Regions from separate parts of the Peribacillus sp. NPDC096622 genome, predicted to be linked through region 3. Evidence: riboswitches for the same ligand, from Rfam matches in the RefSeq annotation. Region 3 holds a riboswitch; each other region holds the start of a gene.
The links. A riboswitch is a leader RNA that binds a small molecule or an ion and turns the genes downstream of it on or off. The one in region 3 is predicted to bind lysine.
Positions count from the first base shown of each region.

Region 1: it holds a riboswitch for lysine, as region 3 does, so the genes downstream of both, ACIQYG_RS02015 (aspartate kinase) here and dapA (4-hydroxy-tetrahydrodipicolinate synthase) in region 3, are expected to answer to the same signal.
Region 2: it holds a riboswitch for lysine, as region 3 does, so the genes downstream of both, ACIQYG_RS05360 (amino acid permease) here and dapA (4-hydroxy-tetrahydrodipicolinate synthase) in region 3, are expected to answer to the same signal.

Region 1 covers NZ_JBIWES010000001.1:423,210-431,368, reverse strand. The annotation lists gene ACIQYG_RS02040 (enoyl-CoA hydratase) at 1-199, shown strand, start outside; gene ACIQYG_RS02035 (electron transfer flavoprotein subunit beta/FixA family protein) at 322-1,095, shown strand; gene ACIQYG_RS02030 (electron transfer flavoprotein subunit alpha/FixB family protein) at 1,163-2,140, shown strand; gene trxA (thioredoxin) at 2,321-2,662, shown strand; gene uvrC (excinuclease ABC subunit UvrC) at 2,763-4,535, shown strand; lysine riboswitch at 4,597-4,773, shown strand; gene ACIQYG_RS02015 (aspartate kinase) at 4,863-6,095, shown strand; gene ACIQYG_RS02010 (YslB family protein) at 6,159-6,629, opposite strand; gene ACIQYG_RS02005 (succinate dehydrogenase cytochrome b558 subunit) at 7,015-7,623, shown strand; gene sdhA (succinate dehydrogenase flavoprotein subunit) at 7,694-8,159, shown strand, end outside.
Region 2 covers NZ_JBIWES010000002.1:415,500-423,658, forward strand. The annotation lists gene ACIQYG_RS05350 (Ger(x)C family spore germination protein) at 1-267, shown strand, start outside; gene ACIQYG_RS05355 (glycoside hydrolase family 13 protein) at 352-2,031, shown strand; gene ACIQYG_RS05360 (amino acid permease) at 2,081-3,532, opposite strand; lysine riboswitch at 3,628-3,812, opposite strand; gene ACIQYG_RS05365 (LacI family DNA-binding transcriptional regulator) at 4,061-5,023, opposite strand; gene ACIQYG_RS05370 (metal ABC transporter solute-binding protein, Zn/Mn family) at 5,653-6,570, shown strand; gene ACIQYG_RS05375 (metal ABC transporter ATP-binding protein) at 6,583-7,338, shown strand; gene ACIQYG_RS05380 (metal ABC transporter permease) at 7,349-8,159, shown strand, end outside.
Region 3 covers NZ_JBIWES010000027.1:418-8,576, forward strand. The annotation lists gene ACIQYG_RS24935 (YjdF family protein) at 1-165, opposite strand, end outside; gene ACIQYG_RS24940 (metallophosphoesterase) at 718-1,578, opposite strand; gene ACIQYG_RS24945 (recombinase family protein) at 1,682-2,254, opposite strand; lysine riboswitch at 2,696-2,874, shown strand; gene dapA (4-hydroxy-tetrahydrodipicolinate synthase) at 3,009-3,905, shown strand; gene ACIQYG_RS24955 (D-2-hydroxyacid dehydrogenase) at 4,079-5,041, shown strand; gene ACIQYG_RS24960 (VOC family protein) at 5,408-5,827, opposite strand; gene tpx (thiol peroxidase) at 6,776-7,315, opposite strand; gene uraH (hydroxyisourate hydrolase) at 7,346-7,705, opposite strand; gene pucL (factor-independent urate hydroxylase) at 7,705-8,159, opposite strand, start outside.

The DNA of each region.
Region 1 (8,159 bases), on a different contig from region 3:
AGCCAATAAAATTGCCAAGAAAAGCCCGCTGGCATTAAAGTCGGCCATTGAGTTATTGAATTATTCCAAGCATGATTCCTACCATAAAGGTGTGGAAAGGGAAGCCGCCCTCTTTGGCCAGGCTTTCGATACTGCTGATGCACAGGAAGGAATCGCCGCTTTCATTGAAAAAAGGGAAGCTGTATTCAAAGGGAAATGATCATTCGGCATAAATAACTATTTTTATATATCATGCAGGATTTTGATGAAATCTGTAGAACATTACTATATATCAATAAAATTCATAATCTTCAAAACTCAAATCATTCGGGAGGTATTATCGTGAACATTTATGTACTGCTGAAAAGAACATTTGATACAGAAGAAAAAATCACACTATCCAACGGGAAAATTAATGAGGATGGAGCAGAATTCATCATTAATCCATACGATGAGTACGCAGTTGAAGAAGCAATCCAGGTACGTGATGCACAAGGCGGAGAAGTTACGGTTATTTCTGTCGGAACGGAAGAGGCTGAAAAGCAATTACGCACAGCGCTGGCAATGGGTGCTGACAAAGCCGTATTGATAAATATAGAAGACGACATAGAAAATGGCGACCAGTTCACGACTGCCAAAATTATAGGCGAATACTTAAAAGATAAAAATGCCGATCTAATCATTGCAGGAAATGTTGCAATCGATGGCGGTTCTGGGCAAGTGGGACCACGCGTTGCCGAAATTTTGGGAATTCCTTATATTACAACCATTACTAAACTGGACATAGAAAATGGAAATGTAAGCGTTATCCGTGATGTCGAAGGGGACTCCGAAACGATCGAAGCATCTCTTCCATTGTTGGTGACAGCTCAACAAGGGCTAAATGAGCCACGTTATCCTTCATTGCCAGGAATCATGAAAGCGAAGAAAAAACCGCTTGAAGAATTGGAATTGGATGACCTGGATTTGGAAGAAGAAGATGTTGAGGCAAAAACAAAAACGATTGAAATTTACCTTCCTGCTAAAAAAGAAGCTGGAAAAGTTTTGGACGGTGAAATCAGTGCTCAAGTTAGCGAGCTTGTTCAATTATTACGCAGTGAAGCAAAAGTGATTTAATCGATACGGTACTTTTCAAAACAACAACACACGACAAAAAGAAAAAAAGCACAGGAGGTTTTTATAAATGGCTAGAAAGTTTCTTGTATTGGGCGAAGTTCGTGATGGTTCACTAAGAAATGTATCATTTGAAGCTATCGGTGCGGCTAAGCTTGCTGCGGATGGCGGGGAAATCGTTGGTGTTTTAGTTGGTGACAATGTTCAAAATTTCGGTAATGAATTGATCCAGTATGGTGCAGACCGGGTTATTGCAGTCGAAAATGATCAATTGAAACAATATACTTCAGATGGATATGCGCAAAGCTTGCTTGCCGTCATCGAGCAGGAAAAGCCGGAAGGGATTTTCTTTGGACATACTGCGCTAGGAAAAGACCTTGCACCTAAATTGGCTGGAAAGCTTGAATCAGGATTGATCTCCGACGTTACATCCATTGAAGAAGAAGGCGGAAATATCGTTTTCACCCGTCCGATATATTCTGGTAAAGCATTTGAAAAGAAAATTGTTACAGATGGCGTGATTTTCGCGACAATCCGTCCGAACAATATCGAACCATTAGCGAAAGATGAGTCCCGCTCTGGTGATGTTTCTACATTAAGTGTGGATATTAAGGACTTACGGACAATCATTAAAGACGTTGTTAGAAAAGCCAGTGAAGGGGTCGACCTTTCAGAAGCGAAAGTAGTCATCGCGGGTGGCCGTGGCGTGAAAAGTGAAGATGGTTTTGAACCATTAAAGGAACTGGCTCAGGTTCTTGGCGGAGCGGTAGGAGCTTCCCGCGGAGCATGTGATGCGGACTATTGCGATTACTCATTGCAAATCGGGCAAACGGGTAAAGTCGTAACACCTGACCTTTATATCGCTTGCGGAATTTCCGGTGCGATCCAGCATTTAGCGGGAATGTCCAACTCCAAGGTTATCGTTGCCATCAATAAAGACCCGGAAGCTAACATATTCAATGTGGCTGATTATGGAATTGTCGGAGACCTTTTCGAAGTCGTTCCATTACTTACGGAAGAATTCAAAAAACTTAAAGTTAACGCGTAATAGAAATAATACAGATGAGGGGCAAGACATTCGGCATAAACCGATACATGTCTTGCCCCTTTATTTAGGCAGATAGGCAAGGATTTTGGCCTGCATATTTACTCTTTTTTTGGACATCCTACCACTGAAGCAAAATATTAGCATCGATTCGAGCAACAATGTTATACTGTTTTTAGTTATTTGAGTAAATTTGAGGAGGAATTATATATGGCTATTGTAAATGCAACTGACCAAACTTTCACAACAGATACTAGCGAAGGTGTCGTTCTTGTAGATTTTTGGGCTCCATGGTGTGGACCTTGTAAAATGATTGCTCCTGTTCTTCAAGAGCTTGATACTGAAATTGGCGATACAGCAAAAATCGTAAAAGTGGATGTAGATGAAAACCAAGAAACAGCTGGAAAATTCGGTGTGATGAGCATCCCGACATTAATCGTCCTTAAAGACGGTGAAGTGGTTGATAAGGTTGTTGGTTTCCAACCTAAAGAAGCACTTGCTGAACTTATTGCAAAACACGCGTAATAGTAAGTTAGCTAAAAGCTTCAAGTCTGCGGACTTGAAGCTTTTTTCGCTATCTTGATATATAATGATTGTAAAAATGGGAGAACAGGAGGCTGAATGCATGAATCAACAAATAAAGAATAAACTTGCCCTTCTTCCCGATCAACCTGGTTGTTATTTAATGAAAGATCGTCAGGGAACGATCATATATGTAGGCAAAGCGAAGGTGTTGAAAAATCGTGTCCGTTCTTATTTTACGGGATCTCATGATGGGAAAACATTTCGGCTCGTGAATGAGATTGAGGATTTCGAATACATCGTCACCTCTTCCAATATCGAGGCTCTTATTTTAGAGTTGAACTTAATCAAAAAACATGACCCAAAATATAATGTCATGCTAAAGGATGATAAGACGTATCCTTTCATCAAGCTGACTGCGGAACGCCACCCGCGTCTCATCATTACGCGAAAAGTCAAAAAAGACAAAGGGAAATATTTCGGTCCTTATCCGAATGCATTTGCAGCCAACGAAACGAAAAAATTGCTCGACCGCATCTATCCCTTAAGGAAATGCAATACTTTACCTGATCGCGTTTGTCTCTACTATCACCTAGGCCAGTGCCTGGCCCCATGTGTATATGATGTAGAGGAACGGGAATATAAAAAAATGGTCGATGATATCAACCGGTTCTTGAACGGCGGGCATACTGAAATAAAAAAAGAACTGACTGAAAAAATGCTAGAGGCATCGGAAGAGCTCGATTTCGAGAGGGCCAAGGAGTTCCGTGACAAGATTGCCCACATCGATATTACGATGGAGAAGCAGAAAATGATGACGACCGATTTCATCGACAGGGATGTATTTGGCTTTGCCTATGATAAAGGCTGGATGTGCGTTCAGGTATTTTTTGTCCGTCAGGGTAAATTGATAGAAAGGGATGTTTCACTTTTTCCGGTCTACGATGAACCCGAACAGGAACTTCTTACATTCCTCGGTCAGTTTTATGAGATTACGAACCACTTTAAACCAAAGGAAATCTTGCTGCCTGAATCAGTGGATGCCGAAATGGCCGAAGGGCTGCTTGGTGTCAAAACGATTCATCCGAAACGGGGAGCGAAAAAAGACATGCTTAAATTGGCGAATAAAAATGCCTCCATCGCCCTTCAGGAAAAATTCTCTTTGATTGAAAGAGATGAAGAAAGAACGATCAATGCGGTGGAAAACCTCGGGAAACAACTGGGTATCTACACCCCGCATCGAATTGAAGCTTTCGATAACTCCAATATCCAGGGAAGTGACCCCGTTTCCGCTTTAGTCGTGTTCATTGATGGGAAGCCGGAAAAAAGAGAGTACCGAAAATATAAAATCAAGACGGTCCAGGGACCTGATGATTATGAATCGATGCGTGAAGTAGTCAGAAGAAGATATTCACGAGTATTGAAAGAAGGGCTGCCGCTTCCGGATTTGATCATCATTGATGGCGGAAAGGGACATGTCGAAGCAGTGCGGGATATTCTCGAAAATGAATTGGGCCTTGATATTCCACTTTCAGGCCTCATTAAGGATGAAAAGCATAGGACCTCGCAATTGATGATCGGAAATCCGCTTGAACTCGTACCTCTTGATTCACGGAGCCAGGAATTTTACCTATTGCAAAGAATTCAGGATGAAGTGCACCGGTTCGCGATTACGTTTCATCGTCAGCTTCGCGGGAAAAATGCGGTTCACTCCCAGCTTGATGATATTCCAGGAGTCGGGGAGAAGCGAAGGAAGCAATTATTAAGGCATTTTGGATCATTGAAGAAAATCAAAGAGGCCACGGCCGAGGAAATCATGGAAGCTGGCATGCCAAAAGGGGTAGCCGAGGGAATCGTTAGAAAACTACAAGAATAATCTTGCTACCGATGAATCTCTATGCTATGATTAAAAGGAATTTTTAACTAGACAACTTAAAAGTGCTGATAGAGGTGCGGAATTCAAGAGTAAAAACCTGGAGAAGTATGAGCTTCCATGAAAGGTTTTGAAAGGGGACGACGCCGAAGGAAGACAAGACTCATACCTTGTTCTCCTGGTCCGACATTTAATAAATGGCGGATTGTCAGGGTTTATACCCTGGAGAGCTATCTCACTGTGTTTACAGTATTAGGGTATGTGACCACAGCAATGAGATATTTCTCATTGCTTTTTTTATTGCCTAAAAAGTAGAGAGGGTGCATGAGGATGGCATTAATCGTTCAAAAATTCGGCGGAACATCCGTCGGTAGCGTAGAAAAAATCAAAAAGGTTGCCAATCGGGTAATCGAGGAAGCGGAGAATGGAAATGAGGTTGTCGTCGTTGTTTCAGCTATGGGGAAAACAACGGACCAATTGGTTTCCATGGCCCGTGATATTTCCGGATCCCCTAGCAAGAGGGAAATGGATATGCTATTGACCACTGGGGAACAGGTAACGATTTCCCTGTTAACGATGGCATTGATTGAAGAAGGACATGAAGCCATTTCGTATACTGGCTGGCAGGCTGGCATGCAAACGGAATCCGTTCATGGGAATGCCCGGATTTTAAACATCGATGCCACGAGGATCCAAGCTCAGCTTCAGGAGAAGAAAATAGTGGTCGTAGCCGGTTTCCAGGGTAACGATGCAAATGGGGAAATCACTACCTTAGGGCGAGGCGGTTCCGATACGACGGCGGTTGCCATCGCTGCAGCGCTGAATGCGGATAGATGCGATATTTATACGGATGTAACGGGTGTTTTCACAACGGACCCACGCTACATAAAAGGCGCGCGAAAACTCCAATCCATTTCTTACGATGAAATGCTGGAACTTGCCAACCTGGGGGCGGGCGTCCTTCATCCAAGGGCTGTCGAATATGCAAAAAATTATCAAATTCCGCTTGAAGTCCGTTCAAGCATGGAGAGAGAATCAGGAACGATCATTGAGGAGGAAGCAACTATGGAAGAAAACTTAATTGTACGCGGCATTGCTTTTGAAGACAGCATTACGAGGGTCACTATATATGGTTTGCCCCAATCACTTGGTGCATTATCCACTATCTTCACGACACTTGCGAAAAACCGGATCAATGTGGACATCATCATTCAAAGCATGACTGCCGAGGATACGACCAATCTATCTTTTTCCACAAAAAGTGAAGATACGGAAGCGGCCTTGATTGTGCTGGAAAATAATAAAGAACACTTGGGATTCGACCGGGTCGAAACGGAGAGCGGGTTGGCCAAAGTGTCCATCGTCGGTTCTGGTATGGTATCCAATCCGGGAGTGGCTGCCGAGATGTTTGAAGTGATGGCCAATACAGGCATCCAAGTGAAAATGGTCAGCACATCGGAAATTAAAGTTTCGACTGTCATCAATGAAAAGGAAATGGTGAAGGCGGTTGAATCCCTTCATGAAGCATTTAAACTTGGTCAGCATGCAAATGTGCTAGCTTAAGTGTCATGAGTCCAATAAAAAACAGACTTCCGGTAAAAAGGGTAAGTCTGTTTTAAGGGCTCATTAGATTGGATCTCTGGGATCCCATTGGATGGTGAATATCACTTTTTTTGCGCGGCGTTTGATTTCTTCCGTTGATTCGCTGAGGAATTTCTTTTGCAGTGTAAACTGCTCGGCAAGGAAACCGGCTTCAAGCTGGAAGTGACAATCAGGGTGTAAATCCAGGCGGCGGCTGATTATTTCACCCGTCAGGGATAATTCCATTTCGTGTTTCGTATACTTCAAGATTTCCAGATTGCCCCACCCAGCGCTTTGGAAAAATTCAATCACTTCCTGATCGCCATTCAATGGGAATTTTCTTGCTAATTGTTTACCTGCCCAATAGAGGATTTGATTAGAGTCTTTTCCGAGAATATCGTTCAATAGAACTTCTCTGATTAATTCGTATCCGAAAGCTGGAACCAGGAATTCTTCAGTTTGAATTTCTTCAGTTTGAATCTCTTCTTCTATCGCAGCAGCAATATTTTTTTTCATAATTTATCGCCTCTTTCTGTAAATCTATTATAAACGTATTTCTTTTGCAAATTATACTGTTTTTTATTTATTTAAATAACAATTGGAAAAAAATGAGAAATTATACCGAGATATTAATAGGTAAATTAGAAATTTATTCAAAATATCACCTTGACAAACAAAAAATAGCCAATTTAATCCAAAAAAATCTATTCTGAAAAAGAGATTTCTTGTATCCGTTTTCTTGACGCACATAGAAGTCAGGAGTAAAATGGACATGTCACATAATTGTAAAGGAAGTATAGAGGATTTTTTTTTGACTCTATACTGTATTTTCACGCGGAGATAAAAGGTAGCCACCAGATTATCTTTGCATGATTTTTCACAAATTAAGGGGGGGCACTTAGTGGCAAAGAATCGTGAGTTTGGGAATCGCAGGCTTCATTCACTTCTAGGAGTAATTCCAATTGGTCTATTCCTAATTTTTCATTTATCGGTAAACTTTATGGCAACAAAAGGAGAAGAAACATTTAATGGGGCAGTTCATTTAATTGAGTTTACACCCGTGAAGATTTTGGTGGAATGGGTCGTCATCTATCTACCGCTCATTTTCCATGCTGTGTACGGAATTTATATTGCCTTTACAGCAAAAAACAATTTAGGCAGATTTAGTTTCTTCCGTAACTGGATGTTCATGCTGCAACGCTTAACTGGAATCATAACATTGATTTTCCTTGTTTGGCATATATGGGCAACTAGAATTCAAGCAGCTATGGGTGCTGAAGTTAACTTTGACATGATGGCGGATATTTTCTCTAGTCCATTCATGCTTGTGTTCTATATTGTTGGTGTTATCTCGGCAATCTTCCACTTTGCTAATGGATTATGGTCATTTGCTGTGAGCTGGGGTCTGACAGTTTCACCAAGATCGCAAAGAATCATGACTTACTTTACATTGATCGTTTTCGTTCTTCTTTCTTATATCGGAATCAGCGCAATTTTCGCTTTTGTATAAGAAGATAGAGTTCATTTATAAGTATTAGGAAAAACATAGCTTGGCTAATGGAAATAAGGGAGTGACAGAATTGGGTAAAGGTAAAATAGTTATCGTTGGTGGAGGTCTAGCTGGATTAATGGCTACGATCAAAGCAGCAGAGCTGGGACAACAGGTTGATTTATTTTCTTTAGTGCCTGTTAAACGCTCTCACTCAGTTTGTGCCCAAGGCGGAATCAACGGGGCAGTAAATACAAAAGGTGAAGGGGATTCTCCATATATCCACTTCGACGATACAGTTTATGGCGGAGATTTCTTGGCTAACCAACCGCCGGTTAAAGCGATGTGCGAAGCAGCACCATCGATCATCCATATGTTTGACCGTATGGGTGTAATGTTCAACCGTACTCCGGAAGGTCTTCTTGATTTCCGTCGTTTCGGTGGTACTCAACATAGCCGTACAGCATTCGCTGGTGCAACAACTGGTCAGCAATTACTTTACGCATTGGACGAGCAGGTTCGCCGTTATGAAGTGGAAGGCCTTGTAACGAAATATG
Region 2 (8,159 bases), on a different contig from region 3:
AGTCTGCTAGAGGTTCAGGGCTATGACTTGGGCAAAGCGGTCGACCTGAATAAAATAGAGGCCAGGGCCGAGCATGTCATTGGTAAAAAATTAAATGAGATGGTAACCATGTTTCAGGAGAACAATATAGATCCGATTGCACTCGGTGATCATGCTAAAAGTAAAACAAGAAATTTCGATCAAAAACATTGGGAGGAGGCATATCCCGATATTCCAATCGAGGTCGATCTGGATATTGAAATGATTCAAACGGGAATAGCTGAATAAAAATAGAATATTCTGGAGTTTCCCCCTTTATAATAGGGTATTGGTGTAATGATTGTGTCAATGCGGCTAAAGAGGGGGAAAAGCATGGACAAAGCATGGTGGAAAGAGGCAGTTGTGTATCAAGTGTATCCAAGGAGTTTTATGGATAGTGATGGCGATGGGATAGGGGATATAAACGGGATCTTGATGAAGCTCGATTATTTACAAGAGTTGGGTGTGAACGTGATATGGCTATCCCCGGTTTATCAATCTCCCAATGATGACAATGGGTACGATATCAGTGATTATAAATCAATCATGACTGAATTCGGGACCATGTCTGATTTCGATAGGTTGTTGAAGGCAGTTCATGAGCGTGGAATGAAAATCATGATGGACCTCGTGGTCAACCATTCTTCAGATGAACATCCGTGGTTCGAGGAATCCCGATCCTCAAGAGATAATCCGAAACGTGATTATTATATTTGGAAACCTGGCAGGAATGGGAAAGAGCCAAATAATTGGGAGTCCATTTTTAAAGGTTCAGCATGGCAATATGATGAAAGAACCGATGAATATTATTTACATTTATTCAGCAGGAAACAACCGGATTTAAACTGGGAGAACCCTAAGCTCCGTGAAGAAATCTACAGCATCATGACTTGGTGGCTGGATAAGGGTGTCGATGGCTTCCGTATGGATGTCATCAACTTCCTTTCAAAAGATCAAAGCTATTCAGATGGAGCCGTTCATCATGAGAAGCAGTATGGTGATGGAAGCCCCTTTTTCCTGAATGGCCCGCGCATACATGAGTTTTTGCAGGAAATCAATCAACGGGCACTTTCTGGACATGACGTGATTACGGTTGGGGAGATGCCAGGCGTCACACCGGAGGAAGCACAATTGTTCACAGGTAAAGATCGTGGTGAGCTACATATGGTCTTTCAATTCGAACATATGGATTTGGGGAAGGGACCAGAAGGGAAATGGAGTAACGATAAATGGAAGCTAACCGATTTAAAGCGAATTCTCTCCAAGTGGCAGACTGGTTTGGAGGGGGATGGCTGGAACAGTTTATACTGGAACAACCATGATCAGCCCCGGGTTGTCTCAAGGTTTGGTAATGATGGAAAGTATCGTATTGAAAGCGCAAAGATGCTTGCCGCTTGTCTTCATATGCTTCAAGGTACACCTTATATATATCAAGGGGAAGAGCTTGGCATGACCAATGTTGCATTTGAGGGCATCGATGAATACCGGGATATCGAAACATTGAATTCTTATGACGAACTCGTCAATTCTCATGGCTGGTCAAAAGAGCGGATGATGTCAGCCATCCACGCCCGCAGCCGGGATAATGCGAGGACACCGATTCAGTGGAATGACTCCCGGAACGCCGGATTCACGAAAGGGACTCCTTGGATTAAGGTTAATCCCAATTTTCCCGAGATTAATGCAGAAAAGGCCTACAATGATCCGAATTCCATTTTTCATTTTTATAAAAAGCTTATCCAATTACGCAAGGAACATGAAATCGTCGTTTATGGCCGTTTTGAACTGCTGTTGCCGGATGATGAACGAATATTTGCCTACACGAGATCGTTGGAAGAAGAAAAGCTGTTGGTGCTATGTAACTTTAAAGAAGAGCAGGCTCCCTATACTTTGCCTGAAGAGCTGCATGCATATGCTGCCACAAAGCTGATCGGCAATTATGATCAGGAGGAAGAAGGAATCTCCAGCAAACCCCTGCAACCATATGAATGCCGTGTTTATCATTTGAAATGAAAAAAGGACCTGTCCTTCTCCATTTAGGGAAGAACAGGTCCTTTGCGTATTATTTTGATTTAAGGTCACATTCCTCTAGCGGAATGATTTTCGTTTTATGCTTAATTTTATAGCCGAACCATAGGACGAAAAATAGAATCAAGCCAATGTAGGAAACGAACATTGAATTCCAATCGATCCCATCGCTGCTGAAAGCTTGATAGCCTTGTCCGATGATAATGATAATACAAAGGACAAGTGCGAATATAGGCCCGAATGGGAAGCCTTTTGCCCGGAATGGTAAAGCATTCATATCAAGGCCTTGAGCAGCGTAAGCTTTGCGGAACCGATAATGGGCAATTGCAATCCCTACCCAGGTGACGAATCCTGCCATGCCTGAAGCGTTCAATAACCAGATATAAACGACGCCATCACCGAAAAACGAAGCTAAGAATGCAACGCAGCCAACTAAAGAAGTCACGATAAGTGCATTCACGGGTACTCCTCTTTTATCTAACTTACCTAAGAACTTCGGTGCTTTCCCATCACGTGCCAAGTCCCATAGCATACGGGTTGAAGCGTACATGCCAGAGTTACCAGCAGAGAGTACGGATGATAAAATGATCGCGTTCATGATGGATGCGGCAAATGCAAGGCCGGCCCGTTCAAATACAAGCGTGAATGGACTTACGGCAACATCTTCACTCAATAAACGTGAATCGGTAAACGGAATGATCATGCCAATTACAAAAATGGCTAAGATATAGAATAAGATGATACGCCAGAAAACGGATTTGATCGCTTTTGGGATATTTTTTTCTGGATCCTCACTTTCACCAGCGGTCACTCCAAGCAATTCAGTACCTTGGAATGAAAAGCCGGCAGCCATGAATACACCTAGAATCGTGAAGAACCCTCCGTTAAAGGGACCTTCGCCCATTGTGAAATTGGAAAAACCAATTGGGTCTTTCCCACCCATGATTCCGAGAATGATCAGAACACCCGTGATCAAGAAAATGACGACTGTCACGACCTTGATCATGGCAAACCAGAATTCTGTTTCCCCGAAACCTTTAACTGACATGTAATTGATAAGAAACATAGTGATTAACGCAATGGCACTCCAGATAATTGAAGGGCTATCAGGGAACCAGAACTTCATAATTAAGACAACGGCTGCCAATTCAGCGGCAATGGTGATTGCCCAGTTATACCAGTAGTTCCAGCCAATCGCAAAACCGAAAGACGGATCGACGAATTTGGATGCATAGACACGGAACGAACCGGCCACTGGCATGAACGCTGCCATTTCTGCAAGACTTGTCATTAAGTAATAAACCATGATGCCGATGATCGCGTATGCCACCAAGGCACCGCCGGGACCGGCTGAATGAATGGCACCGCCACTTGCTAAAAATAAACCTGTTCCAATCGTTCCACCTAATGAAATCATCATTAAATGACGCGCTTTCAGGCTCCTTTTCAGTTCAGTAGGGCTTGATGCTGATTGTGAATTTGACAATTGATGTTACACTCCTTTTTATTGGAAGGGAACGAAAAATAAAAAACAGCAGTCGAAAAAGATCGACGGCTGTTTATAATAAACCCGTTTATCCTTCCGAAGATAGCTCCCCACGCTTTGTGAAAAAACGTGACAGTGGTGTTCCTATTCGGTTACACCGCCAGCAAGAATATACATGGAATATACCCTAACTTCGGCAACTTATCCTTTCAAACGGAGTCTTTAATTTTCCAGAATCTCGTCCGTTTTACTTTTATAAGCTGCAGCCTCTAACTCATCGGTAAATGAGGAAGTATTCAATTTTCTAAAATCGTTGGCGTCAGCTTGTGGGTGACGTCGGACGATTATATTCATGAAATTCATGCAATCGCTAATAGATTGCTAGTAATTGAGTAAACTTTACTATATCAAAATTATAAAATAACTTCTGGGATATCGCAATGATTATTTTACGTGGTTATTTTTTCCTAGTTAATGAGTGATGGCAGTAAGGAAGAATTCAAGTACTAAAATAAAGCATCCTAATGACTAAACGGTTTTCCTTTTTATTAGTGCGTAGTCCAGTTTTACATGTTTGACCTCTTCAGGATTCTCAAATAGGTCCACTGCCATTTTCCCAATCCATTCCAGCGGTAAGGAGATGGTCGTGATGTCGAGCATTTCACCAAGGCTATCATTATTGAAGCCGAGAATGGCCACATCTTCCGGTACCCTTATACCCGATTTCTTAGCGGTAAGAATGAAACCCGCCGCCGTGTCATCATTCGTGATGATGATGGCATCAGGTTTATCCATCATCGAATTCCATTCCTGAAACAATTGTTCACCGTCTTTGATGTGATAACTGCCTTCAAATAGCCATTCTTTATTGTTTATCAGTTGATGTTTACTCATGATATCGTTAAAGGCCTTTGTACGATGGGAACTATTTCTGCTTTTTTTACGGCCGAGGCTGTATCCGATTTTCTTATATCCTTTAGCAATCACGTACTCAAGGGCACAGGAAAAAGCGGCATAATGATCAATGCTGATGGATGAGAATTCAGCTTGGGCTGTATCTTCACATAAAATAATCGGTCCGTATTTTTGATAATCCAAGAGGATTTTCATTTCCGAAATCCTTGAACAAACGATAATGCCATCGAGCTGCTTCATTTGCAGCATATTAAAAGCCTGAATCTCTTTCTCTCTATCATAATTTGTTTGAAAGATGACGATATGACAGCCAATTGCATTTGCCTGTTTAGTGATTCCGTTAACGATTGCCCCGTAATATGGGTGATTGTTGAAGGGGATGATGATGCCGATAAGATTGGTTTTGCCTTTTGAAAGATGAATGGCGTTGATGTTTCTCGTATAATTCAAACGATCGATCGCTTCTAAGACGCTCTTTCTTTTATCGGGGCTTACATATGGATGATCATTCAATACACGAGACACTGTTGAGACAGATACACCAGCACATTGAGCTATTTCTTTAATATTTGTCATGGTATCACCGTTTTTTCTTTTTTTATATTGTACAGTATGAAACCCATTTCAGGGCAAGGGAACAGTGTGGGACTGCTGAAGATTTCTTTAAATAAGGTCTTGTTCTGGTATTGGTTTCATCCTTTAAGATTTGTTTAAGTCTTAGAGGAGGAGGAAATCATGATGTTTCAAACTTTAATCACCCTGTTTGTGCTTTGCGGAATCGAATTGGGATTTGCGTACTTGGCAATTTCCTTGAAACAGGAAAAATAAGTGTCAAAGCCCGAATTCCGCGGCATTATGCGTAGAAACCGTGTTTACTCGTGAATTTCACGTCGTCCCTAAATAGCTCTTCTAGGTTTATATTCACCATAAAAACTCCACAATATAAATATAACTTCATCATTCGGAATGACTGACTGTCAGGGAGCTCCCTAGTGGAGCTTCCTGACAGTTTTTGCTGTGTGTATTAGTCATCCGCCTTTTTGAAATGTTTAAAAATAGTTGCACTTTTTTTGTATATTTGTGTATAGTATAAAATAAGTTGTGTAGAGGAAACTTTTTAGCATTTACGACAATGTAAAAAAATTTACACTTAGTTTTGCGCATGGCAAACTATTTTAGAAAGATGAAAAAGGGAGGGAATATGGATGGGTTTTCTAAAATCTATTGGAGGCGTGCTTGCTGCATTGCTGATTTTAACGGGGTGCGGCAATGAAACGGCCGAAAGGGGTAATGGCAAGCTGAATGTCGTTACAACAACGGGAATGATTGGGGATTTGGTTGAGAATATCGGCGGTAAAAATGTCGAGGTCACAAGTTTAATGGGACCGGGAGTCGACCCCCATCTATATAAAGCGACGCAGGGTGATGTGAAGACACTGGATTCGGCTGATATGATTTTTTACAACGGATTGCATCTTGAAGGGAAAATGGCGGATATATTTGAAATGATGAGCAAGGATAAACCGACGATTGCCGTAACGGAAGACTTTAAGGAGAACCAACTTCGCAAAGTGAGTGCAGCGGAGCATGATCCCCACGTATGGTTTGATGTAAAGCTTTGGATCGTTGCGGCGGAGGCAGTTAAGAAAGAATTGATTGCCAAGGACCCGGACAATGAAGCAGAGTATCGTGAAAATTATGAGGAGTATGTTCTGCAATTGGAGGAACTTGATAAATATGTCCAGGAGGAAATTAATAAAGTGCCAGAAGACCAGCGGGTGCTCGTTACAGCACATGATGCTTTTGGATACTACGGGCAGTCATATGGCCTGGACGTAAGAGGGCTCCAAGGGATCAATACATTATCGGAATATGGATCAAAAGATGTGACGGATATGCGGAATTATCTTGTGGAGAACAAAATAAAAGCGATTTTCATTGAGTCAAGTGTACCGAGGAAGGCTATCGAGGCTGTCATCCAAGGAGCAGGTAAGCAGGGCCACAAAGTGGAAATCGGCGGTGAATTGTTCTCGGATGCCATGGGTGAAAGAGGGACGGAAGAAGGAACATATATCGGAATGGTCCGTCATAATACCGACACCATCGTCCGTGCTTTGAAATAAGGGGGGGAAACTATGAATCAAGCAGCTTTGAAGGTCGAGAATTTAACGATTGCTTATCATAAGAAACCGGTTGTCGAAGATGTCTCGTTTGAGGTGCCGGAAGGGAATTTAATCGGTATCATAGGCCCAAATGGAGCAGGGAAGTCCACTTTGATAAAGGGAATACTCGAATTGATCCCAAAAATATCGGGGCAAATCACAATAAAGGGCTCTACTTATAAAACGATGAGGAAGAGTATCGGCTATGTACCACAGCGGGAGTCAGTGGATTGGGATTTTCCGACCAATGCACTTGATGTCGTGATGATGGGCAGATATGGTCATCTCGGATGGCTGAGGCGACCAGGGAAGTCAGAAAGGCAGAAGGGGATGGAGTGCCTGGAAAAGGTGGGGATGGCTGAATACGCTAACCGCCAGATCAGCCAGCTATCAGGTGGACAGCAGCAACGGATATTCCTGGCTCGTGCATTGGCACAGGAAGCGGATATTTATTTTATGGATGAACCGTTCGTAGGGGTGGATGCCGCAACAGAGAAAGCGATCATACAATTGCTGATGGAATTGAAGGAAAAAGGCAAAACCGTTCTGGTTGTGCACCATGACCTATCCACCGTGAAGGAATATTTCGACTGGACGATGTTATTGAATAAGAAGGTGATGAAAATAGGTCCGACAGAGGAAGTGTTCATTCCCGAATACTTACAGGCAACATATGGAGGCCGCTTAGCGATACTATCAGACACAAAGTCCGGCCTTTTATTAAAATGAGGTGTACACGATGAACATAATGGACATTATCACTGATCCAAATACAAGGTGGATATTGCTCGGCACGATGTTCCTCGGATTAAGCAGCGGGGTCATCGGCAGCTTTGCCTACCTCAGAAAGCAATCTTTGCTTGGCGACACACTCGCACATGCAGCGTTACCCGGTATCTGTGTCGCCTTTATGTTAACTGGGGTGAAATCGACTTCCTACTTTCTGGTAGGTGCTGCCCTGGCTGGCTTAGTGGCTGTCTTCTTGATCAGTGTGCTTACGAGATACAGTAAGATCAAGCAGGATGCGGCCTTGGGAATCGTCTTATCTTCTTTCTTTGGCTTTGGAATTGTCATGCTTACGCAAATCCAGCAGAGTGAGTATGGAAACCAGAGTGGGTTGGATACCTTTTTATTCGGGCAGACGGCGTCAATGGTGATGTCCGATGTATATATGATGATGACGGTTTCCTTTATTCTCATTTTCACTTGTACCGTATTTTTTAAAGAATTCAAATTACTGTCCTTTGACCCTGGGTTTGCTAAGGGGATGGGATTGCCAGTTGTTTTTCTGGATTATTTCATCATGATGCTGATCGTGGCAGCTGTAGTGATCGGCATCCAGGCTGTAGGAGTCGTATTGATGGCATCTTTACTGATCACGCCTGCGGTATCTGCGAGGTATTGGACGGAGCGCCTGCATATCATGGTCATCCTGTCTGGCATATTCGGAATGTTGAGCGGCGTGTCTGGAACGTTGATCAGTACATCGGTCAATGATTTGCCAACAGGACCGTTAATTGTCTTATCCGCGACGGTATGGTTTTTCTTTT
Region 3 (8,159 bases):
AACTCGTTCCAGTAACCTCATCATTATGTGGTTTACAAAGTATTGTACCTCTTCATCTTTTGGTTCTTTTCCAAAGATATGTTTACAAACTCTCAAAAACCCATTTTGATTATCTTCAACAATTCCTACCCAGAACTGGCCATCAAAGTAAAGTGTTAATTTCATCAGAAAACCCCCTCTAATTAAATAACAGAGTGATGGACATCCCGAGGGGGGAAGGCTACTAATATTAGTATGATGCAACTAATACGTCTGGACTACCAACCAAACTGTGATTTTTCACTCTATTAACCATTATATGAAAATACATGTTTTTGTAAAGTATTGGTAATACATTCCCTTTAGGAGACCATTAGAATCTTTGGTTCATAAAATTATTTTTATTTCATTAATTTTAAAATTTGTTAGTTACTTGTAGATTTGAAACAAAGTTTGATCAAATTAATACAAAAAACCTTGATAAATAAATCTAAAGAGCATGTTTTGAAAAAAGATTAATCAAAACATGCCCTTATACTATTTAATTGGATTATTCTTTTATTAATTGATCATTTTTGTGTTCCTTAATGAACTAACGCACCTGTTAGTTCATTTAGAAAAGCTAACCTTATTCAAGAAATAGCACCCGATTGCGGAAGATCTTAATATAAAAATCAATATTTCACCACTATTTCTTCTTATACGAATGCACCCGTTACATCAATAAGAATTACTTACTTATTTACTTTTTAGGGTAATTTCAACTACTTCTGGTCGATTATTTATTCTAAGGGGAATTGGATTATTACCTAAACCTCTACTTACAACCATTATTGAGTTTTCTTTTTGAAACAAACCACCATCATATTCTGGGAAAAACCCCTCTGTTGAAATAATCCCTCCAATAAAAGGTAGACGTAACATTCCCCCGTGAGTATCACCAGAAAAGACTAAATCTGCTCCCCAATCAGCATATTCATCAAAATAAAAAGGTCTATGCGAAAGTAAAATATTTACTTCGTTTTCATTTGTTTCGCCTAACCGTTCTTCAATTTGAATTTCTCCTGACAAGTGTTCTTTTAGCCCATACAAGTTAATTATTGCATCCTGTTTTGTAATTGTTGTTTGTTCATCATTTACAACTGTAACACCAAGATTGCTTAGTTTTTCTTCGTATGCTTCTTTTGTGCCTTCTTTTTGATACTTGTTTCTATCTTCGTAATACAAACCTTCTTCGTGTTCACCTGTCACATAATAAATCGGATAGTTATTATTTAGATTTTCAAGTAACTTTATTAGAACTTCTCCGTTATTTGGTATGTCGTGAGAGTTATTTAACATATCACCAGTTATAACAATTATATCTGGCTCAATTTTATTGATTTTTTTAACCAACCTTTTGTTTCCTTCTCCAAATTCTTTATTGTGTAAATCTGATAACTGTACGACTTTAAACCCATCAAATTCCTCTGGCAAATCCTCTAAATGAACAGTTTCATTGGAGGCCGAAATCCAATTAAGTTGTAAAAGGTAATAAACTACTAAAATGATTAAAATTGTTAAGGTGATCACTAAAATTTTTCTACGTTTTTTAACCATTATTTCCTCCTGTAAAAACCAGTGTCTTACTTAAACTATACTGCCCCTTTAGTTCATTAAGCAAAAAGGGCACCAAATGGCAGCCCCGGATTCAGTTTAAGAATCATTTAATCTTTGCATATAACGTGGAACGTGGAACTCCTGTAGTTTTTACAATGTCCTTTACACTCATTCCGTTTGTTTCACGTTCATTATATAGCTTAATAGCACGTTTTAAAGTCTTTTCATCTTGCCCTGGTCTTCCCATATGTTTCCCTTGCCTCTTAGCTCTCTCCCGACCTTCTGTAGTTCTTTCTACAATAAGATCACGTTCAAATTGTGCGAATGAACCTAAAATATTAAAGAGCAGTGTTTGTAAGCTGTTTCCTTCGTTTGAACCATCAAACTTCATATCTTCTTTTACAAATCTTACATTAACTCCTTTTTCAGCTAGTTCATGAACGATCTTATTCAAGTCCATAATAGAACGAGCTAAACGATCTATTTTAGTTACAACTAATGTATCTCCTTCTCGTGCAAATTCAATAGCTTCATAAAGATGGGCTCTTTGTTTTGTACTTGTTCCTGTTACTTTTTCAACAAAAAGCTTTTTACACCCTTCACTTTCCAAAATTTCCTTTTGTGTTTCTAAATCTTGGCCAGTAGTTGAAACCCTCGCATAACCAATTAACAATATGTATCATCCTTTGTCTATAAGTCTTAAAACTTTTAGACAGTAAACAAGGATAAATTAACAAATAATATGTTAGATTTTAAAAGTGTCTTAAAGTTTTAAATTATAGACATTTAATTAAACATTTTAAGGTAGCTGGGTTTTAAAGTTGGATGTGCAAAATAGCACTCACTCAAAATTAGCGCAAATTACCCCGAAAATAACACTTTTTCATATACATTGCCCGAGGTTCTTCAAATAGCCAGTGATTATGAAGTTTCGAGTTAAACCTTTCTTTGATCATGCAGCCATGATTGAAAACCGTTGGAAAAGTGTTTTCCTTGACCAAAAGCCAGTTCACACATAGTAGAAATGATTACATAAAAACAAATTGTCCTTGCAACAGAATGGATTCCCTGTTATATTACAATCAATTAAATATTTTCTTACTTCAAAATTTTTTGAAGTGAGGATAGAGGAGCAAAGACCATTAGTACACATTTTGAGGAGAATGAGATCCTATGACTATTGTGGAAAGGGGAATTTGCCGAAGCGGAAAGAATCTCATGTTCTTGAAGCTGGTTCTGCTATTGAATAAATACAGAACTGTCATATAGGAAACTATATGGAGGGCTATCTTATGCGCGGAAACATTTTTTTGATAAATATTGTTTCTACTGCAGCAGCGAATCCTCGTTGTTGCTTTTTTGCGTTTACTCCTGAACGGCCCTAACCACCTCTGAATATTTTTAAAAATTATACAAAAGGGTGTGAAGTTATGAATTTTGGCCAAGTTTTAACCGCAATGGTTACCCCGTTTAATCATAATGATGAGGTTGATTTTAATGCTACGAGAGCTTTAGTAAACTATTTAATTGCTAATGGTTCTGATGGATTGGTAATAGCTGGTACAACTGGAGAGTCCCCTACATTAACTACAGAAGAGAAAGTAGATTTATTCAAAATTGTTGTAGAAGTTGTTGATGGAAGAGTTCCAGTCATAGCTGGAACCGGCTCAAATAACACGAAAGCTTCTATCAGCTTGACAAGGCAAGCTGAGGCCGCAGGAGTCGACGGAATCATGCTCGTTACCCCATACTATAACAAGCCGTCTCAAGAAGGATTATTTCAGCACTTTAGCGCTATTGCCCATTCAACATCATTACCGGTAATGCTTTATAATATTCCAGGTCGAAGTGTTGTAAACATGTCAGTAGAGACGATTGTTAGCCTCTCAAAAATCAACAATATCGTGGCAGTAAAAGAAGCAAGCGGTGACTTAGATGCCATGGCACAAATCATAAGCAAAACAACTAGTGATTTTACATTGTACAGCGGCGATGATGGGTTAACATTACCGGTTTTAGCCATCGGTGGAACAGGCATTGTTTCGGTTTCTTCACACATAATTGGTAATGAAATGCAAGAAATGATCAATAGCTTTAAAAATGGTGATGTCCATGCTGCCGCCGCTACACATCGTAAACTTCTTCCAATCATGAAAGCATTATTTGCTGCGCCAAGCCCAGCACCAGTAAAATCAGCATTAAATATGCGGGGGGTGAATGTTGGAGGTGTCCGCTTACCATTGGTCCCTCTAAACCATGAAGAAAAAAGAGCACTACAAATAGCTCTACAACCTTGTAACACAGAAGCAATATTATTAAATAAATAAACGAATGATTCATTAAACGAGTCTTTAATACCGATTTTCTATAAAATCAATAGTAAACTGGAGAAATTTGAAAAGCAGTGCATACTCCGAAAGAAGTGCACTGTTTTTTATCATTGTACGACTCAGGAGGAAGAATTTATACTATATATAAAGAATCAATAAGGAGAGAGCCTATGGGGGGTACACACAAACCAAACATTCTTGTATTTAGTCCTATTCAGACAGAGGTCGATGCTTATGCTGATCGTATCCGCAATAATGGGTTTACATCGGTGAAGGCAGCGAAAACTTTGGGGGAAGCAGAAAAATATTTACCAGGCACTGAAGTTATTTTGGGATGGAATTTCCCTACACAATTACTATGTAAACCAATTGCCTCATCTGTTCGCTGGTTTCAATCAATGGGAGCCGGAGTCAATGATTTGATTTCGGACAAATCGATACCTAAAAACATTACATTAACTCGAATTACTGACCAATTTGGTGCTTACATCTCGGAATATGTATTTTTGTTTCTCTTGGACATAGTGAAAGACGGTCCTCGGATGAAACAATCGCAACTGGAGCGGAGGTGGGATCCTTTCATTTCCGAAACCCTTAAGGGGAAAACAATCGGGATCGCTGGACTTGGATCGATTGGCGCTGAACTTGTACGTAAAGCTCGAGCATTTGATATGAATGTACATGGCTTAAGCTTTAGTGGAAAACAAGCAACACTAGTGGATCGCCACTTTACTCCAAATCAATGGGGTGAATTTGTAAAGGATCTGGATTATTTGGTCCTAACCCTTCCTTTAACGGATTCCACTTATCATATCATTAACCAAGACCTTCTTTTAGCGATGAAATCCACTGCTTCCCTTATCAACGTTGGCCGTGGAGCATTGATAGATGAAGGGGATTTAATATCTGTCATGCGAGCAGGACATCTTCAGGCAGCTGTCCTCGATGTATTTGAAACAGAACCGTTGCCAAAAGAACATGCCTTCTGGTCCATGCCGAATGTGTTTGTCACTTCTCATCTGTCAGGGCCAAGTACGGTTAACGAAGTGAGCAACTTTTTCATAGAAAATTTAAGGAGATTTTCAAGTGAACAACCATTAAATGGAATGGTAGATCGGAATCGAGGGTACTAAACCCTATTATAATTGATGTTATTTGCTTTCAATTGAGTATTTATTGAAACAGCCGCATTTTTCAACAGAGGAATGCGGCTTTCTAACTGAAAGTAAATAATATGATGATTTTTTAAGGATCATTGAAAGTGGATTTTCATTTGTTTAGCTTTATATTCCTCTTATAAATTAAAAAGCCCCCTCACTAGAGATAGGCTTTTTACGATGAAGTTACCGTATGGCGATAGTAACATACTCTCCTTATGCGTAATTAATTCAGGGAAAGTGGCTCTTCCCCCCTTCTTATCTGAAGAAATTACCCATGCTCTTTGGAATTTATAACAACCTTTTTTAATCCCTATAGTTCCATAATGCCGGCAGAGCGGATCACGCTTTTCTCTTCGAATCCAGAACGTCCAAATAGTGCTGATTGTACATAATGCCTAGGATGTTCCCAAAAGGATCAACCACGGAGGCAGTAATGAACCCCTGACCGCGAACTGTGGGTGCCTCGTGTTCTTTCGCTCCCATAGACAGCAGCTTCTCGAAAGTTGCTGTCACATCGTCGACGTGCCAGTACACGACAGCACCACCGGCCGCGCCGGTCGACGAACCACCGGGCGCGTAGCGGCTATCGATTAGGCCCAGCTCGTGCTGGTAGTCCCCGAGGCGAAACTCGGCATAACCTGGGCGTTCGAAGTATGGGTCGATACCCAGCAGCTCTGTGTACCACTTCTTTGCCGCCACTAGATCAGCCGCCCAAAAACTGACGGTGGTGAGTCCTCTTAATGTCTTTGTGTCACTCATAATCGATTTCCTCCTCAATGTTGAGTAAGTAACTATACTTCAATATTTAGGGTCGCCGGGTAATTTCCTAGGTTGCTGTTCTGGCTATTGTAAACGTCTAATGCTGACAACAGTATGTCAGTGAGATGAATATTTCATCAAAAGTGATTTGAACAATTATCCCTTTGATTAACTTCGATTCACTTACGACTAAACCCTTCTCTTATTCAAGAAAATGTCCCAATTGTTGAACAAAGATCAAGCGGCACCGTTGAACTATCCTGCCTCTAGCAATAAGAAAAAGCTGCCTTAAATGACAGCTCCGTTTCTTCACTAGCGCACAACAAGAGTTGGTGTATGTTCTCATTATATGTAATCGATGTCGAAATGAGGGGATAGTAATTCCATGCTTTGTAAATCCCATTCAAAGGTAAGTATGGCTGATTGTTTTGATTTATGAGTCAGGAGGGGTACACCATTTTTTATGATCATGCTTTCTGCATCCCAAAAACGGACAGTTTCGTCTTCGCCAGTACGATTACAGACTATTACGGGTAGTCCTGTTTCTAGTGACCTTTTTTCGCATTCTCCCTCCGGACCATGTAATCCGGAACCCCAGGAAGACGGTGCAATTAATATTTCAGGTGTTTTTAGAATTGTTATGTTAATTAGTAAGTGAAAAAGATAAAAAGAGCACTTCCTTGGATAAGGAAGCGCTTCCATGTTATATAAAGCTATTGGACTTTCATTATAGCATAATTCCACTTCAAATAACAGGAATTAATGTTTAATTTTAGTTTATTTTATTATATTTTGACATTAGAAAGCGACTTGGGTAGAAGTACTTTTCTCCGTTTGCGTTAATGAAGTCATAATTCAGTATCATCAAAAGACCGTCCAGCTTTTGTAAATCGGACGGTCTTACGGATAATAGAATGAAATGTTAATATCCTTCTTGAGGGAAAATGTTTATTTAGCTGCACCAGCTTTATTTATCACTTCCTTCGCTACCTGCAATGCGGATTCATAATCTGCGTGATTCGTGACTTCCGGTACATATTCCACATACTTAATGGTTCCTTCTTGATTTATTACAAATACTGCCCTGCATTCCAATCGTTGCTCTTTCATATACGTTCCATATGCAGTACCAAAAGACAAATCAAAGTGATCGGAGAGAATGGTTATAGCTTCGACATTACTTTCTTTACACCATCTTGCTTGAGCAAAGGGAAGGTCTGCGCTGATAGCCAAGACTGCTACATCATCACCCATTTTGCTTGCTTCTTCATTTAAGAGCCTTGTTTGTAAATCACATACACCAGTATCAAGCGAAGGAATAGTCGTGATGATGCATGTCTTATTTTTATAGTCTGTTAAATGTGCTTTACGGCGGTCATTTGTTAATAGTGTAAAGTCAGGGGCCTTATCCCCTACTTTTAGTTCAGGACCAATCAAGGTCACTGGATTACCGCCTAAAGTCACAACACCAGTACGCTCATGTGCCAAATTGAACCCTCCAACTCTCTTACTGATTTACTAGCTTCCTCGGTAGGTGCTATATCCTCCTGGAGCAACCAGCAGAGGAACATGATAATGTTCTTCATTGCTTCTAATACCAAAACGAAGTGGGACCTTATTTAAAAATGGCCTTATATAAGGATCATTCGCTCCATCATTGAAATATTCCCCAACATAAAAGACAAGCTCATACTCACCTGGTTTGAGATCATCCCCTTGAAGAAGCGGATCATCCACTCTCCCATCGTTGTTTGTACAGACCTCTTTAATGAAAGAATGGTCTCCCTGTTCTGCTATGGCCCAAAGTTCTATCTTCATCCCTTTTGCCGGCAGGCCTTTAGACAGGTCTAAAACATGTGTGGTCAGCTTACTGTCCATTATCGGGAAGCCCCTACAGTTGAATCAGCTGCCTTTTTTTGTTTAACGTCTTCTTGTGTAACGACAAAGCCTTGGAAGCCAAACGGAGGACGAGGTTCCTGATAAACACTTCCTTCTGAATTTGGAATCGTTTCTACAACCGTTTCCCATGTACGATTATTGGTTTTAAATTGAACATTCGCTAACTGAGGGAAACGTTCTAGAATCCTAATGCCAATATGATAAATGAGCTGCTGAATCGAACGGTTATTCAGTTCATGGAACACTGTGTTTGCAATATCACAAATTTGTTCTGCTGCTACATATTTTTCTGGATCCGCTCCAGTGCCATCCTCCCAGCGGCTATATTCCCAATCGAAATCCAAGTAGATAAATAGTGGACGATCCTGAGCTTCTGGCAGTGTGGTGTATTCATCTTGAATAAATCCATAAAAAGAGCTTCCTTTAACCTTGA